Regions from separate parts of the Streptomyces sp. NBC_01410 genome, predicted to be linked through region 2. Evidence: riboswitches for the same ligand, from Rfam matches in the RefSeq annotation. Region 2 holds a riboswitch; the other holds the start of a gene.
What was found. A riboswitch is a leader RNA that binds a small molecule or an ion and turns the genes downstream of it on or off. The one in region 2 is predicted to bind glycine.
Positions count from the first base shown of each region.

Region 1: it holds a riboswitch for glycine, as region 2 does, so the genes downstream of both, gcvP (aminomethyl-transferring glycine dehydrogenase) here and gcvT (glycine cleavage system aminomethyltransferase GcvT) in region 2, are expected to answer to the same signal.

Region 1 covers NZ_CP109530.1:1,515,199-1,522,112, forward strand. Annotated here, with positions in the region: gene OG741_RS07010 (glutamate-cysteine ligase family protein) at 1-738, opposite strand, end outside; gene OG741_RS07015 (hypothetical protein) at 1,222-1,809, shown strand; gene OG741_RS07020 (DUF5999 family protein) at 2,141-2,332, shown strand; gene gcvP (aminomethyl-transferring glycine dehydrogenase) at 2,455-5,340, opposite strand; glycine riboswitch at 5,519-5,615, opposite strand; gene OG741_RS07030 (PRC-barrel domain-containing protein) at 5,730-6,110, shown strand; gene OG741_RS07035 (DNA polymerase IV) at 6,023-6,914, opposite strand, start outside.
Region 2 covers NZ_CP109530.1:6,001,425-6,008,338, reverse strand. Annotated here, with positions in the region: gene OG741_RS27755 (enhanced serine sensitivity protein SseB C-terminal domain-containing protein) at 1-612, opposite strand, end outside; gene OG741_RS27750 (enhanced serine sensitivity protein SseB) at 680-1,450, opposite strand; gene OG741_RS27745 (AAA family ATPase) at 1,731-2,393, opposite strand; glycine riboswitch at 2,539-2,636, shown strand; gene gcvT (glycine cleavage system aminomethyltransferase GcvT) at 2,785-3,909, shown strand; gene gcvH (glycine cleavage system protein GcvH) at 3,969-4,343, shown strand; gene glyA (serine hydroxymethyltransferase) at 4,366-5,625, shown strand; gene OG741_RS27725 (L-serine ammonia-lyase) at 5,753-6,914, shown strand, end outside.

The DNA.
Region 1 (6,914 bases), 4.5 Mb from region 2:
TCGGGTGTCGGTGGCCTGCTGGAACAGGGGCGGTCGCGACTCGCGCCACAGTTCCCTGCCGAACAGGAAGGGGGAGTTGGCGCCGACGGCGACCTGGACGGCGGCCACCGCCTGCGCGGCGTTCCACACGTCCGCGAATCTCGCCGGCGTCACCTGGAGGTGCAACTGCACGGACGTACAGGCGGCTTCGGGCGCTATGGACGCCGAGGTGCAGGTCAGCCGCTCCACGCCTTCGATGTCGAGCGCGAATTCCTCGCCGCGGGCCGCGACGATCTGATCGTTGAGAAGTGTGTACCGGTCGACGTCCGAGAGGTTCGCGGAGACCAGGTCGTCCTGGGCGAGCGTCGGAAGAATTCCGATCATGACGATCCCCGAGCCGAGTTCTACGGCCTTTCGGTGCGCGTATCCGAGACCGGTGCGCAACTCCTCTGCCAGCTGGTCGAGAACCCGTCCGCTCAGCCGGTGCGGAACAATATTTACTTCCAGGTTGAACATTCCGAGCTCGGTCTGGAAATCATGGCTTGCGATCCGCTCGAGTACTTCCGCATTCATCATCCGTGGCAGTCCGTCGGCACCCGCGAGATTGAGCTCGATCTCAAGGCCCATGAGATTCTTGGGCCGGTCGAACCTCTTCTCGGCCAGCAGCCTCCCCAGTCCCGCGAGGCACTGCTGCAACTTCCTCCGGTACTTTTGCCGATCGGACAGGTGGAACCCGCCTGCCACGACCTTCTCCCCCATCGAAGCGTCCCTCCTCGAGTGGGCACCACGCAGCACCAGCCGATCACGTCACGGTCGATAATGCCCAGACTGACTGATCCATAACGCCCCATGCGCGGTCCGCTGCCGGTAGTGTGTGCGAAGTGGCCGAGCGGCACATTCCCTCGGCATGATGCAGTTTGCAGTTTCCGCTGCCCGATGCCTGGTGAAAAACACCGACTGGTTTCAGCCTACCGTGCCGACAGTAAAGCCCCAGGCCGTGGCCCTGCACTCTCAAGGAATCGGCAGATACTTCGCAACAAATAGACCTGATTCCGCCTTGCCGGAAATACGCGGGAACGCTAGCAGAAACATGGCGAGAACACGTGTCGTATAAACTTCGCGAACGAGGCAGAGAGTTGGCGCCCGGTGGGGTTTCCGGCCCCCTCTGACCCCGCCACGCTGACAGTGCCGTCCGCACCTGCCCCTGCTCAAACGTGTCTCCGAAGTGAGAGGCGACCCATCATGCCGCTGCATGTCCCCCCGGCCCCCGCGCCTGCCCTCCGCAGCGTCCTCGCAGCACTCGGTTCCCCGACCGCCGTCCGCGAGGCCCGCACACCCGCTCTGAGGTCCGTCCAGGGATCTGTGAGCCCCGAACTGCCGCTTCCCGTCCATGTACTGGATCAGATCGTCCCGAGCAGCAGTGCCCCCTACACCCGCCTCACGGGCTGGCGCTTCCTCATCCGCAGCGGCGAACGCGCCGTGGCCGCGGCGGAGACGATGCTCACCCCCGACGGCTGGACCTTCTCTCACTTCTTCGAAGGTCCCTATCTGAGCTCCACCGAACGGGCACTGCGGCAGGCCGAGTCGATGCGGACCCACTTCCAGCCGCGGCTGCTGTCCATCCCCGAGCTCTACATGCTGACCCTTTGGCTGCACGGCGACACCGACGCCGACGCCGGGACCGGCACACCCCGCCCCACCGACGTACTGGTACCGCTGGCTCCGGCGCCTCCGGGCATCACCGCACACCGGCCGCACCAGGTCTCCGATCTCCTCCCGGTCATGACCCTGCGCCTCACTCCGGCCCCGCTGCTCGGCTCCCCCGCCTGACTGCCGCGGCCTGAGGAGCGCCCCCACAGCTGCCCTGCTCACCCCGTCTTCGCGCCCCGTGACCATCCGGTCGCGGGGCGCATTTCTGCCCCGGGTGGACTAGCCCATACCGGCCCCCCCGAACCACCCGAAAGGACAATGGAGTTGAACTGAACCGTCCGCCCGGGTGATACGTCATTAACCAGTAAGAAGAGCTGCCGCGAAATCCCTGCGGATTGACGCCCGTAGGGCAACACTGGGATCGGACCGAGAGATACGGGGGGCGGCCATGAACTCCTCATCGAGCCGCAGGACAGTCACAGTCGACACACCGCAGCGAAAGAACCCAGCCATGTGCCAGCACCAGCCAGCCTGCCCGACATCCGACTCAGCCGACCGGGAAGCCGCGCGTCTCGTGGCGCACCACCCGGAGCAGGGCTGGAGCCTGCTGTGCAACGGCATCCTGCTCTTCGAGGACACCGGCGAGCTGCTGCCGGACGGGCAGATCATCGCGCCGCACCGGCAGGTGACGACGGCCGCGTAGAGCCGTCTGTACGGCGACGAGAGCCGTCCGTCACGACGAGGGGCCGGCACGGAGACTGATCTCCGCACCGGCCCTGACGCATGCGCGGCCCCTGTCCGGCCGCGTGTGCCGGTCGCCGTCCGTCAGTTCTCGTACTCGTCCATCGGCGGGCAGGAGCAGACGAGGTTACGGTCGCCGAACGCACCGTCGATCCGGCGCACCGGCGGCCAGTACTTGTCCGCGGCGCTCACCCCCGCCGGGAAGACCGCTTCCTCGCGGCTGTAGGGGTGCTCCCACTCCCCGCCGAGCGCGGCCGCGGTGTGCGGGGCGTTGCTGAGCGGGTTGTCCTGCGCGGGCCACTCGCCCGAGGCGACCCGTTCGATCTCGCCCCGGATCGCGATCATGGTGTCGCAGAAGCGGTCGATCTCGGTCAGGTCCTCACTCTCGGTGGGCTCGATCATCAGCGTGCCTGCCACCGGGAAGGACATCGTCGGCGCGTGGAAGCCGTAGTCGATCAGCCGCTTGGCGATGTCGTCGACGCTGACACCGGTCGCCTTCGACAGCGGACGCAGGTCCACGATGCACTCGTGGGCGACGAGGCCCGCCGGGCCCGTGTAGAGCACCGGGTAGTGCGGCTCCAGGCGCTTGGCGATGTAGTTGGCCGCGAGCACGGCGACCTGCGTCGCGCGCTTGAGGCCCTCGCCGCCCATGAGCCGTACGTACGCCCAGGAGATGGGCAGGATGCCCGCCGAGCCCCAGGGAGCGGCCGAAATGGGACCCACACCCGTCTCGGGTCCCGCGGTCGGCTGGAGCGGGTGGTTGGGGAGGTACGGCGCGAGGTGCGCGCGGACACCCACCGGACCCACGCCCGGACCGCCGCCGCCGTGCGGGATGCAGAAGGTCTTGTGCAGGTTGAGGTGCGAGACGTCGCCGCCGAACTTGCCCGGCTTGGCAAGACCCACCAGCGCGTTGAGGTTGGCGCCGTCGACGTACACCTGGCCGCCGGCCTCGTGGACCTGGGCGCAGATGTCGGCGACGTGCTCCTCGAACACACCGTGCGTGGACGGGTAGGTGATCATCAGGACCGAGAGCTCGTCGCGGTACTGCTCGATCTTGGCGCGCAGGTCCTCGATGTCCACCTCGCCGTCGTCGGCGGTCTTCACCACGACGACCTTCATGCCCGCCATGACCGCGCTGGCGGCGTTGGTGCCGTGTGCGGAGGAGGGGATGAGGCAGATGGTGCGCTGCTCGTCGCCGTTGGCGCGGTGGTACGCGCGCACGGCCAGCAGGCCCGCGAGCTCGCCCTGCGAACCGGCGTTGGGCTGGATGGAGACCGCGTCGTACCCGGTGACCTCGGCGAGGCGCTCCTCCAGCTCATGGATGAGCGTGAGGTATCCGGCGGCCTGCTCGACGGGGGCGAAGGGGTGGATCTGCGCGAACTCCGGCCAGGTGACCGGCTCCATCTCGGTGGTCGCGTTCAGCTTCATGGTGCAGGAGCCGAGCGGGATCATGCCGCGGTCCAGCGCGTAGTCCCTGTCCGCGAGCTTGCGCAGGTAGCGCAGCATCGCCGTCTCGGAACGGTGCTGGTGGAAGACGGGGTGCGTGAGGTAGTCGTCCGTCCGCAGCAGCGACTGCGGCAGAGCCTCCTCGGTCGCCGCGTCCAGCGCCTCGATGTCGCCCTCGAGGCCGAAGGCCGCCCAGACCACGTTCAGCTCCGTGCGTCCCGTGGTCTCGTCGCAGGAAATGGAGACGGTGTCGGCGTCGACGAGGTGGAGGTTGACCCCGCCCTCGCGTGCGGCGGCGAGCACGTCGGCGGCCTTGCCGGGCACCCGCGCGGTGAGCGTGTCGAAGTACGAGCCGTGCACGACCTCGACGCCACCGGCCCGCAGGCCCTCGGCGAGAAGCGTCGCGAAGCGGTGGGTGCGCTGCGCGATCGACCGCAGGCCCTGGGGGCCGTGGTAGACCGCGTACATCCCGGCCATGACGGCGAGCAGCACCTGCGCGGTGCAGATGTTGCTGGTGGCCTTCTCGCGGCGGATGTGCTGCTCACGGGTCTGCAGCGCGAGGCGGTAGGCCTTGTTCCCGTCCGCGTCGACGGAGACGCCGACGAGCCGGCCCGGCAGGCTGCGCGCGAACTTCTCGCGGACGGCCATGTAGCCGGCGTGCGGTCCGCCGAAGCCCATCGGGACGCCGAACCGCTGCGTCGTGCCGACCGCGATGTCGGCGCCCAGCTCGCCGGGCGAGGTGAGCAGGGTCAGCGCCAGCAGATCGGCGGCGACGGTGACGATCGCGCCGAGCTCGTGCGCCTGCTCGATGACGGGCTTGAGGTCACGGACGGCGCCGGAGGCGCCCGGGTACTGGAGCAGTACGCCGAAGACGCCGCGCTCGGCGATCTCGGCGGGGATGCCCTCGCTCAGGTCGGCCGTGACGACCTCGACGCCGGTCGGCTCGGCACGGGTCTCGATCACCGCGAGAGTCTGCGGCAGGGCGTCGGCGTCGACCAGGAAGACGCCGTTCTTGACCTTGCCGACGCGGCGGGCGAGCGACATGGCCTCGGCCGCGGCGGTGGCCTCGTCGAGCAGCGACGCACCCGAGGTGGGCAGGCCGGTCAGATCGGCGACCATCGTCTGGAAGTTGAGCAGCGCCTCGAGGCGGCCCTGGGAGATCTCCGGCTGGTAGGGCGTGTACGCCGTGTACCAGGCAGGGTTCTCCATGACATTGCGCAGGATGACCGGCGGCGTGAAGGTGCCGTAGTAGCCGAGGCCGATCATCGGCGCCAGCACCTGATTGCGGTCGGCCAGCGTGCGCAGCTCGGCGAGGACATCGGCCTCGGTGCGCGCGCCCGGGAGGTTCAGCGCCTCCGCGCTCTTGATCACAGCGGGCACCGCGGCGGCGGTCAGCTCGTCCAGCGAGCCGTACCCCACCTGCGCCAGCATCTTGGCCTGGGCCTCGGCGTCGGGCCCGATGTGGCGCTGCTCGAAGGGGATGCCCTGCTCCAGCTGGGAGAGCGGAATGCGGTTGGCGGTCATTTAGGAGGCCTCCTGGTCTGACACGACCGGCGAGGGGCATCGCGGCGCGGATGCCCGGACGGCCTCCCCCTCTGTCATCTCAACCTGAGAGCTTCACCGGCGCACACGCAGGCGCGCCGGCTTTCACCGTCGGTGAGAGCGGACGCCGTCCGACGCCCGCTCTTCTTTCCAGAGTGACCTCGTCCGTGCGGTACAGGGGCCTGAGAGATTCCGGGGAGGATTTGCTCCTTCGGCGCCGCCGGTGTGTCACCGGTGGACTCTCCCGCACGGGGTCAGCAGCCGTCTGCCAGCGTACCAGCGCCCTCCCGCTCCGATCGCTCAAGTGGCCGACAGTCACGATGTGCACTTTTGTAGTATTTAGACAGCAGTTGCGACCAATTGGAGGGACCGTGCAGACCGACATCGATCCGCGCAGCCTGATCGGCCGCAAGGCGTTCGACCGCAACGGCACCAAGATCGGGACTGTGGACGAGGTGTATCTCGACGATGCGACCGGCGTGCCCGAGTGGGCTGCTGTGCGCACCGGCCTGTTCAGCAGGGACGCTTTCGTCCCGCTGGAGCCCAGCAAGGTGGTCGACGACACCCTGCACGTCCCGTACGAACGCTCGCTGATCAAGGACGCGCCGGACTTCGGTGTCGGCCGTCATCTCTCCCCGGAGCAGGAACTGCAGCTCTACCACCACTACGGCCTCGATCTGTCCGAGGCCCCTGAAACGCCCACGCCGTCGGGGGAAACCTCCTTCGGCCGTGTCGCGGGCCAGGAGGACTGACCCGGGCTCTGCTCCTTCTCGGGCAGCGGCACCAGCGGCAGGGGGTCGGAGGGCTCGAGATCGGGGTCGTCGACACGGAAGGTACGGACGCGCCCGGGCGGCGACCCCGGCTCCTCGAACCGCACGGTGACCCGTCCGACGCCGCTGCCCTGCACCCAGCCCGCGCCGTACTGGGCATGCCGTACGTCGTGCCCGGCCGCCCAGCGCCGCTCCGGATGTGCCACGGGCTCCACGACGCCCGCCTCGGCCGGCTCATCGCCCCCATGAGCCCCCTGGTCGCCCGCCGCCTCGGACGCCCCCTCGTGCGCCGGTCCGCCATGATCGTCCGCGGCCGCCTGCTCGTGGGCAGCGGCCTGCTCGTCGGCGGCGGCCTGGGCGAAGAGGTCTTCCTGGGTGTAGTCGGTGAGCCCGGTGACGCCCACGCCGAGCAGCCGTACCCCGCCTGTGGTGTCCACGGCCTCCAGGAGCCGCCCGGCGGCCTCCCGCACCACCGAGGGGTCGTCGGTCGGCCCGCGCAGCGTCTCGGAGCGCGTGAGCGTCGAGAAGTCGTATCGCCGCACCTTCAGCACGATGGTCCGCCCGGAGTGCCCGGAGGCCCGCAGCCTGTGCACACACCGGTCGGCGAGCCGCTCCACCTCGATCCGCACCCGCACCCGATCGTGCAGATCCACATCGAAGGTGTCCTCGACCGACACCGACTTCGTGTCCCGCTCGGCCACGACAGGCCGGTCGTCGTACCCCATGGCCATCCGGAACAGCGAGGTCCCGTGCGCCCTGCCCAGCAGCCGTACGAGCTCGTCCTCG
Region 2 (6,914 bases):
CTGCATCATCGCCCGCACCGTGTCCACGGACTGCCTGCTCGTGTCGTACAGATCGAGCCCGATGGCGAGATACGGAGCACCGAGCGCGGGCTGCACCCAGGCGCGGCGCAGGGAGCGGACCGCGGGTGTGCGGTGGGCGTTCTGCGAGAGCAGGGCGTAGAACTGGTGGATCTCGATGGCCGGTTCGGACAGCCGCAGGGGGCCCGCGGGCATCCGGTCGAGACCGGTGGCGATCCGGCGGAGATCGAGCCAGGGGATGCCGACGCCGCCGCCCGGGGCGTGCGGGTTGAGCCAGATGCCCCAGCGCTCGGGATACAGGGCGCGGGCGATGTCCGGGCCGCTGATCACTTCGTGCGCGCGGTTCCAGCCGGAGGCGGAGAGCTCCTGGGCGGAGGTCACGCACGGCGCGTAGCCGACGCCGTCGACCTCCATGTTCCCGTACTGGGCGTCGGGCGAGCCGGCCTGGCCGTGCCAGAGCAGCATCCAGAGCCTGCTGCCCGCCGGGTCGGCGATGGCCTGCAGCAGCGCCTCGTACGCGTCATAGCGTCCGGGTGTCACCTGGCGCAGCATGTGCTCGACCTGCCCCGCCGCCGCGGTGCCTGACGCACTCACCCTGGGTTCCGCCCCTCTTCGATCGACCGGTCCAGCTTAAACGGCAGCCCTGACACCCACTTGACGACTACGCGTGCTGTCGTTGGTAGAAGGGCCGCACGCGCTCAAGCATCCACTGTCCGACCGGGTCCTGCGCGACATCCAGAAGTACGAGATTGACGGGCCAGGGCACCTGGACCCGGCCCAGTGCCCGGCCGAGGGCGTCCATCGGGGCATTGCGCTCCGCGGCCTCCCAGGAGGAGACCTGGACACCGATGAAAAGGGCCGGCGGCTCGCCCTCGACGGAGGCGAGCGCGCGCCGGGCGCTCAGGACCACACCGGAGGACTCGAACTCGCCGGCCGCGGCGGCCAGGAAGTCCACCGGCTCCTCTTTCCAGTCCGGCTCGAAGAGCCGCACCCTGCCCCCGCTCGCGGGGCCGTCCAGGGGCGTGCGGCCGACCCGGCACAGTTCGGCGACGGCGGGCGGGGGCAGCGGGGCGCCGACGGTGCCGCCCGGGTTGACGGCGATGCCGAGCTGCGGGGGCAGTCCGCGGGCGAACTCGCGGGCGGGGGCGACGGTGAAGGACATATGGCTGCCGACGCAGGCCATGAACTGCTGCTCGGAGCTGAAGACCGGGACGTACGCGGCGCCCTCGATCTCCATCGTGGGCAGATCGAGATTCGGGCTGTCGTTGCTGCCGCCGTTGGGCAGCGGCACCCAGACCTGACTGCGGCCGAGCACCTCGACGAGACGCCCGCCGGCGGAGGCGTTGCCGAGGGACGCGGCGAGCACCTCTTCGAGCTCGTTGGCCGGCCAGCCGCCGTAGGGATGCGGGTGGGCCTGCTCGGGTGTGTGCATGTGCGGTCCTTCTCCCCCGGGCGTGGTGCGGTCTGCGCGTCGACGATAACGCGGAGCGGCGGGCCTTATCCCGGGGGCTCCGCCCCCGGACCCCCGCGCCTCAAACGCCGGCGGGGCTAATTTCAGCCCGTCCGGCGTTTGAGGACATGCGGCCGGAGGTCGCATACGGGGGTCCAGGGGGCGAAGCCCCTTGGTTACGGGATGGGGGTACCTCCCACGGCCGCCAGGCCGTAGGGGGAGGGCGGGGTGGGGTGAAGCCCGCCGCAGGCGCACCCCCCGCCTACTCGAAGCCCACCCGCCCCAGCGCCCCCGCCGCATCCCGGTCGAGCAGGACCGCCGACGCGCAGCCCACCGGCAGCCGCCCCGACTCCGCGTCCGCGATCAGGCGGCCCAACGCCCGCCGGTGCCGGGCGAAGGCGTACCCGGAGACTCCGCGGCCGCGCTCACGCTGGCCCGCGCGGGCGACCGCCGGGCTCACGTCGAGCAGCAGCAGATGCAGCCCGCTCCCCCGGCGCCGCGCCTCGCGGGCCAGCCAGCGCCGCACCCAGGCCTGAGTGCCGCAGTCGTGCACGACGACGCTCTCGCCGGAGCGCAGCGCGCGCCGCAGCCCGGCGTAGTGGGCGAGACGTACGAGCGGGCGGTAGACGGCGTACGGCAGCAGGCGCGGCATGCGCGCGTCCCACCGGTCACGGGTGTCCTGCGAGTCGATGCCGCGGCCGGTCGCCGCGCGCCGGATCAGCGTGGACTTTCCGCTGCCGGGCAGGCCGGAGACGACCACCACGTCACCGGTGGCGAAGACCAGGCTTCCCGGGCTGCGCCCGCAGCGGTCCCTCAGGTCACGCAGCACGGGCGCGGGCGCCCCGAGCAGTCGCCGGGCGGGCAGAGCCGGCCGGGCCGGCACCCCCGCGGTCGTCGCGTAGGCCTCGGACCTCTGCAACGTCATCACTCTCCCCGATGTCGGGTCACCCACCCTTGCCCATGAAGTGTAAAGAAACGGTAATGCGGTACAACCGTTTTGCAGCGAAGCCGGGCCCCCACTCCGCCGCGATGCGTGCAATGATGTGCGCGCCAACTGCATACAGGCCGCTTGAATCCACGCGGGAGAGTCCTGGCCACTGTGTGTGCCGGGCGCCGAAGGAGCAAGTCCCTCCCTTGAATCTCTCAGGCCCCGTACCGCGTGTGATGAGGCAGATCTGAAAAGCGAGCCGCTGTCGAGCGGCTCCACCCAAGGTGCAAGTCGCAACCACCTGTACGTACGGTTGCGACGAACCTCTCAGGTTCCGATGACAGATGGGGAGGATCGTCCTCATCGGCCTGCCCTGGGAGCCACATCTATGAGCAACGCCCCCCGTCTGACTGCCCTCGACGCCCTGCACCGGTCGCTCGGCGCGACCATGACCGACTTCGCGGGCTGGGACATGCCGCTGCGGTACGCCAGTGAGCGCGACGAGCACAACGCGGTCCGCACCAAGGCGGGACTCTTCGACCTCTCCCACATGGGCGAGATCACCGTCACCGGTCCCCGGGCATCCGATCTGCTCGACTACGCGCTGGTCGGCAACATCGGCTCCGTCGGCGTCGGCCGCGCCCGCTACACGATGATCTGCCAACAGGACGGCGGCATCGTCGACGACCTGATCGTGTACCGACTCGGCGAGAGCGAGTACATGGTCGTCGCCAACGCGGGCAACGCGCAGATCGTCCTCGACGCGCTGACGGAGCGCTCCCAGGGCTTCGACGCCGAGGTCCGCGACGACCGCGACGCGTACGCCCTGATCGCCGTCCAGGGCCCCGAGTCCCCCGGCATCCTGAAGTCGCTCACCGACGCCGACCTCGACGGCCTCAAGTACTACGCGGGTCTGCCCGGCACGGTCGCGGGCGTCCCCGCCCTGATCGCCCGCACCGGCTACACCGGCGAGGACGGCTTCGAGCTCTTCGTCGAGCCACAGCACGCCGAGAAGCTCTGGCAGGCGCTGACCGAGGCCGGTGCCCCGGTCGGTCTGATCCCCTGCGGGCTCTCCTGCCGGGACACGCTGCGCCTGGAGGCGGGCATGCCGCTGTACGGGCATGAGCTGACGACCGCCCTGACCCCCTTCGACGCGGGTCTGGGCCGGGTCGTGAAGTTCGAGAAGACCACCAACGACGGCCGCTTCGTGGGCCGCGAGGCCCTTCAGGCCGCCGCCGAGCACGCCGAGACCAGCCCGCCGCGCAAGCTCGTCGGCCTGATCGCCACGGGCCGCCGGGTCCCGCGCGCCGGTATGTCCGTCGTCGCGGGCGGTGAGGTGATCGGCGAGGTCACCTCGGGCGCACCGTCGCCGACCCTGGGCAAGCCCATCGCCATCGCCTATGTGGACGCGGCGCACGCCGCGCCGGGCACCGAGGGCGTCGGCGTGGACATCCGCGGTACGCATGAGCCGTACGAGGTTGTCGCGCTGCCGTTCTACAAGCGCCAGAAGTGACCTTCAGCACCACCCCTCCCGTTCACCAGCACTCCCCCGCGTACAGGAGAATTCAGGCCATGAGCAACCCCCAGCAGCTGCGCTACAGCAAGGAGCACGAGTGGCTGTCGGCCGCCGAGGACGGCGTGTCGACGGTCGGCATCACGGAGCACGCGGCCAACGCGCTCGGCGACGTGGTGTTCGTACAGCTCCCGGAGGTCGGTGACACGGTGACCGCGGGCGAGACCTGCGGCGAGCTGGAGTCGACCAAGTCCGTCAGCGACCTGTACTCCCCGGTCACCGGTGAGATCGTCGCGGCCAACCAGGACGTCGTGGACGACCCGTCGCTGGTGAACTCCGCCCCCTTCGAGGGTGGCTGGCTGTTCAAGGTGCGCGTCGCGGACGAGCCGAAGGATCTGCTCTCCGCCGACGAGTACACCGAGTTCTCCGGCTGACCACGACCGTAGGGATCGCCTGATGTCGCTTCTCAACACCCCTCTCCACGAGCTGGACCCGGACGTCGCGGCCGCCGTCGACGCCGAGCTCCACCGCCAGCAGTCCACCCTCGAGATGATCGCCTCGGAGAACTTCGCTCCGGTCGCGGTCATGGAGGCCCAGGGCTCCGTCCTCACCAACAAGTACGCCGAGGGCTACCCGGGACGCCGTTACTACGGCGGCTGCGAGCACGTCGATGTCGTCGAGCAGATCGCCATCGACCGCATCAAGGCCCTCTTCGGCGCCGAGCACGCCAACGTGCAGCCGCACTCGGGCGCCCAGGCCAACGCGGCCGCGATGTTCGCGCTGCTCAAGCCGGGCGACACGATCATGGGCCTGAACCTCGCCCACGGCGGTCACCTGACCCACGGCATGAAGATCAACTTCTCCGGCAAGCTGTACAACGTGGTCGCGTACCACGTCGACGAGCAGACCGGTCAGGTCGACATGGCCGAGGTCGAGCGGCTCGCCAAGGAGTCCAAGCCGAAGCTGATCGTGGCCGGCTGGTCCGCGTACCCGCGTCAGCTGGACTTCGCCGCCTTCCGCCGCATCGCGGACGAGGTCGGCGCGTATCTGATGGTCGACATGGCCCACTTCGCGGGTCTGGTCGCCGCCGGACTGCACCCCAACCCGGTGCCGCACGCGCATGTCGTCACCACCACCACGCACAAGACCCTCGGCGGTCCGCGCGGCGGTGTGATCCTGTCGACGCAGGAGCTCGCCAAGAAGATCAACTCCGCTGTGTTCCCGGGTCAGCAGGGCGGCCCGCTGGAGCACGTCATCGCGGCGAAGGCGGTCTCCTTCAAGATCGCGGCCTCCGAGGACTTCAAGGAGCGCCAGCAGCGCACCCTGGACGGCGCCCGTATCCTCGCCGAGCGTCTGGTCCAGGACGACGTCAAGGAGCACGGCGTCTCCGTCCTGTCGGGCGGCACGGACGTGCACCTGGTCCTGGTCGACCTGCGCAACTCGGAGCTGGACGGCCAGCAGGCCGAGGACCGCCTCCACGAGGTGGGCATCACGGTCAACCGCAACGCCATTCCGAACGACCCGCGGCCGCCGATGGTCACCTCGGGCCTGCGGATCGGCACCCCGGCGCTGGCCACCCGCGGCTTCACGGACGAGGACTTCCGCGAGGTCGCGGACATCATCGCCGAGGCGCTGAAGCCGTCGTACGACACCGGGGCGCTGAGCGCGCGGGTCTCGGCGCTCGCCGCGAAGCACCCGCTCTACCCCGGTCTGTAACAGCCGGAGCAAAACAAATGGGGCACCACGCACACTGGACGTGAGCGTGGTGCCCCGCACCGCATACCCGCTTTCTGCACTACCCCGGCAGACAACGGCGTCTACCAACCCCCGCTAGGAGTTCCCCGTGGCCATCTCGGTCTTCGACCTCTTCTCGATCGGCATCGGCCCGTCCAGCTCCCATACGGTCGGCCCGATGCGCGCCGCCCGGATGTTCGCGAAGCGGCTCGAGAACGAGGGCCTGCTGGCCCGCACCACCGCGATACGCGCGGAGCTCTTCGGCTCGCTCGGCGCCACCGGCCACGGCCACGGCACCCCCAAGGCCGTCCTGCTCGGCCTGACGGGCAGTTCCCCGCGCACGGTCGACGTCGAGACCGCGGACGCCCAGGTCGAGGCCATCCGCACCGCCGGCCGGATCAGTCTGCTCGGCACGCACGAGATCGGCTTCGACTTCGACAAGGACCTGATCCTGCACCGCCGCAAGGCGCTGCCGTACCACGCCAACGGCATGACGATCTTCGCGTACGACGCCGCGGGCGCGCTCGTCCTGGAGAAGACGTACTACTCGGTCGGCGGCGGCTTCGTGGTCGACGAGGACGCGGTGGGCGAGGACCGGATCGTCCTCGACGACACCGTGCTGAAGTACCCCTTCCGCACCGGCGACGAGCTGCTGCGGCTCGCCGGGGAGACCGGCCTGTCCATATCCGCCCTGATGCTGGAGAACGAGAAGGCCTGGCGCTCCGAGGAGGAGATCCGCGAGGGCCTGCTGGAGATCTGGCGGGTCATGCAGGCCTGTGTCTCGCGCGGCATGTCCCGCGAGGGCATCCTGCCCGGCGGCCTCAAGGTCCGCCGCCGCGCGGCCAACTCGGCCCGCCAGCTGCGCGCCGAGGGCGACCCGCTGGCCCGCGCCATGGAGTGGATCACCCTCTACGCGATGGCCGTGAACGAGGAGAACGCCGCGGGCGGCCGGGTCGTCACCGCCCCCACCAACGGTGCCGCGGGCATCATCCCGGCCGTGCTGCACTACTACATGAACTTCGTGCCCGGCGCCGACGAGGAGGGCGTGGTCCGCTTCATGCTCTCCGCGGGCGCGATCGGCATGCTCTTCAAGGAGAACGCCTCCATCTCGGGCGCCGAGGTCGGCTGCCAGGGCGAGGTCGGCTCGGCCTGCTCGATGGCGGCGGGTGCGCTCGCCGAGGTGCTGGGCGGCACCCCCGAGCAGGTCGAGAACGCCGCCGAGATCGGCATGGAGCACAACCTCGGGCTGACCTGCGACCCGGTCGGCGGTC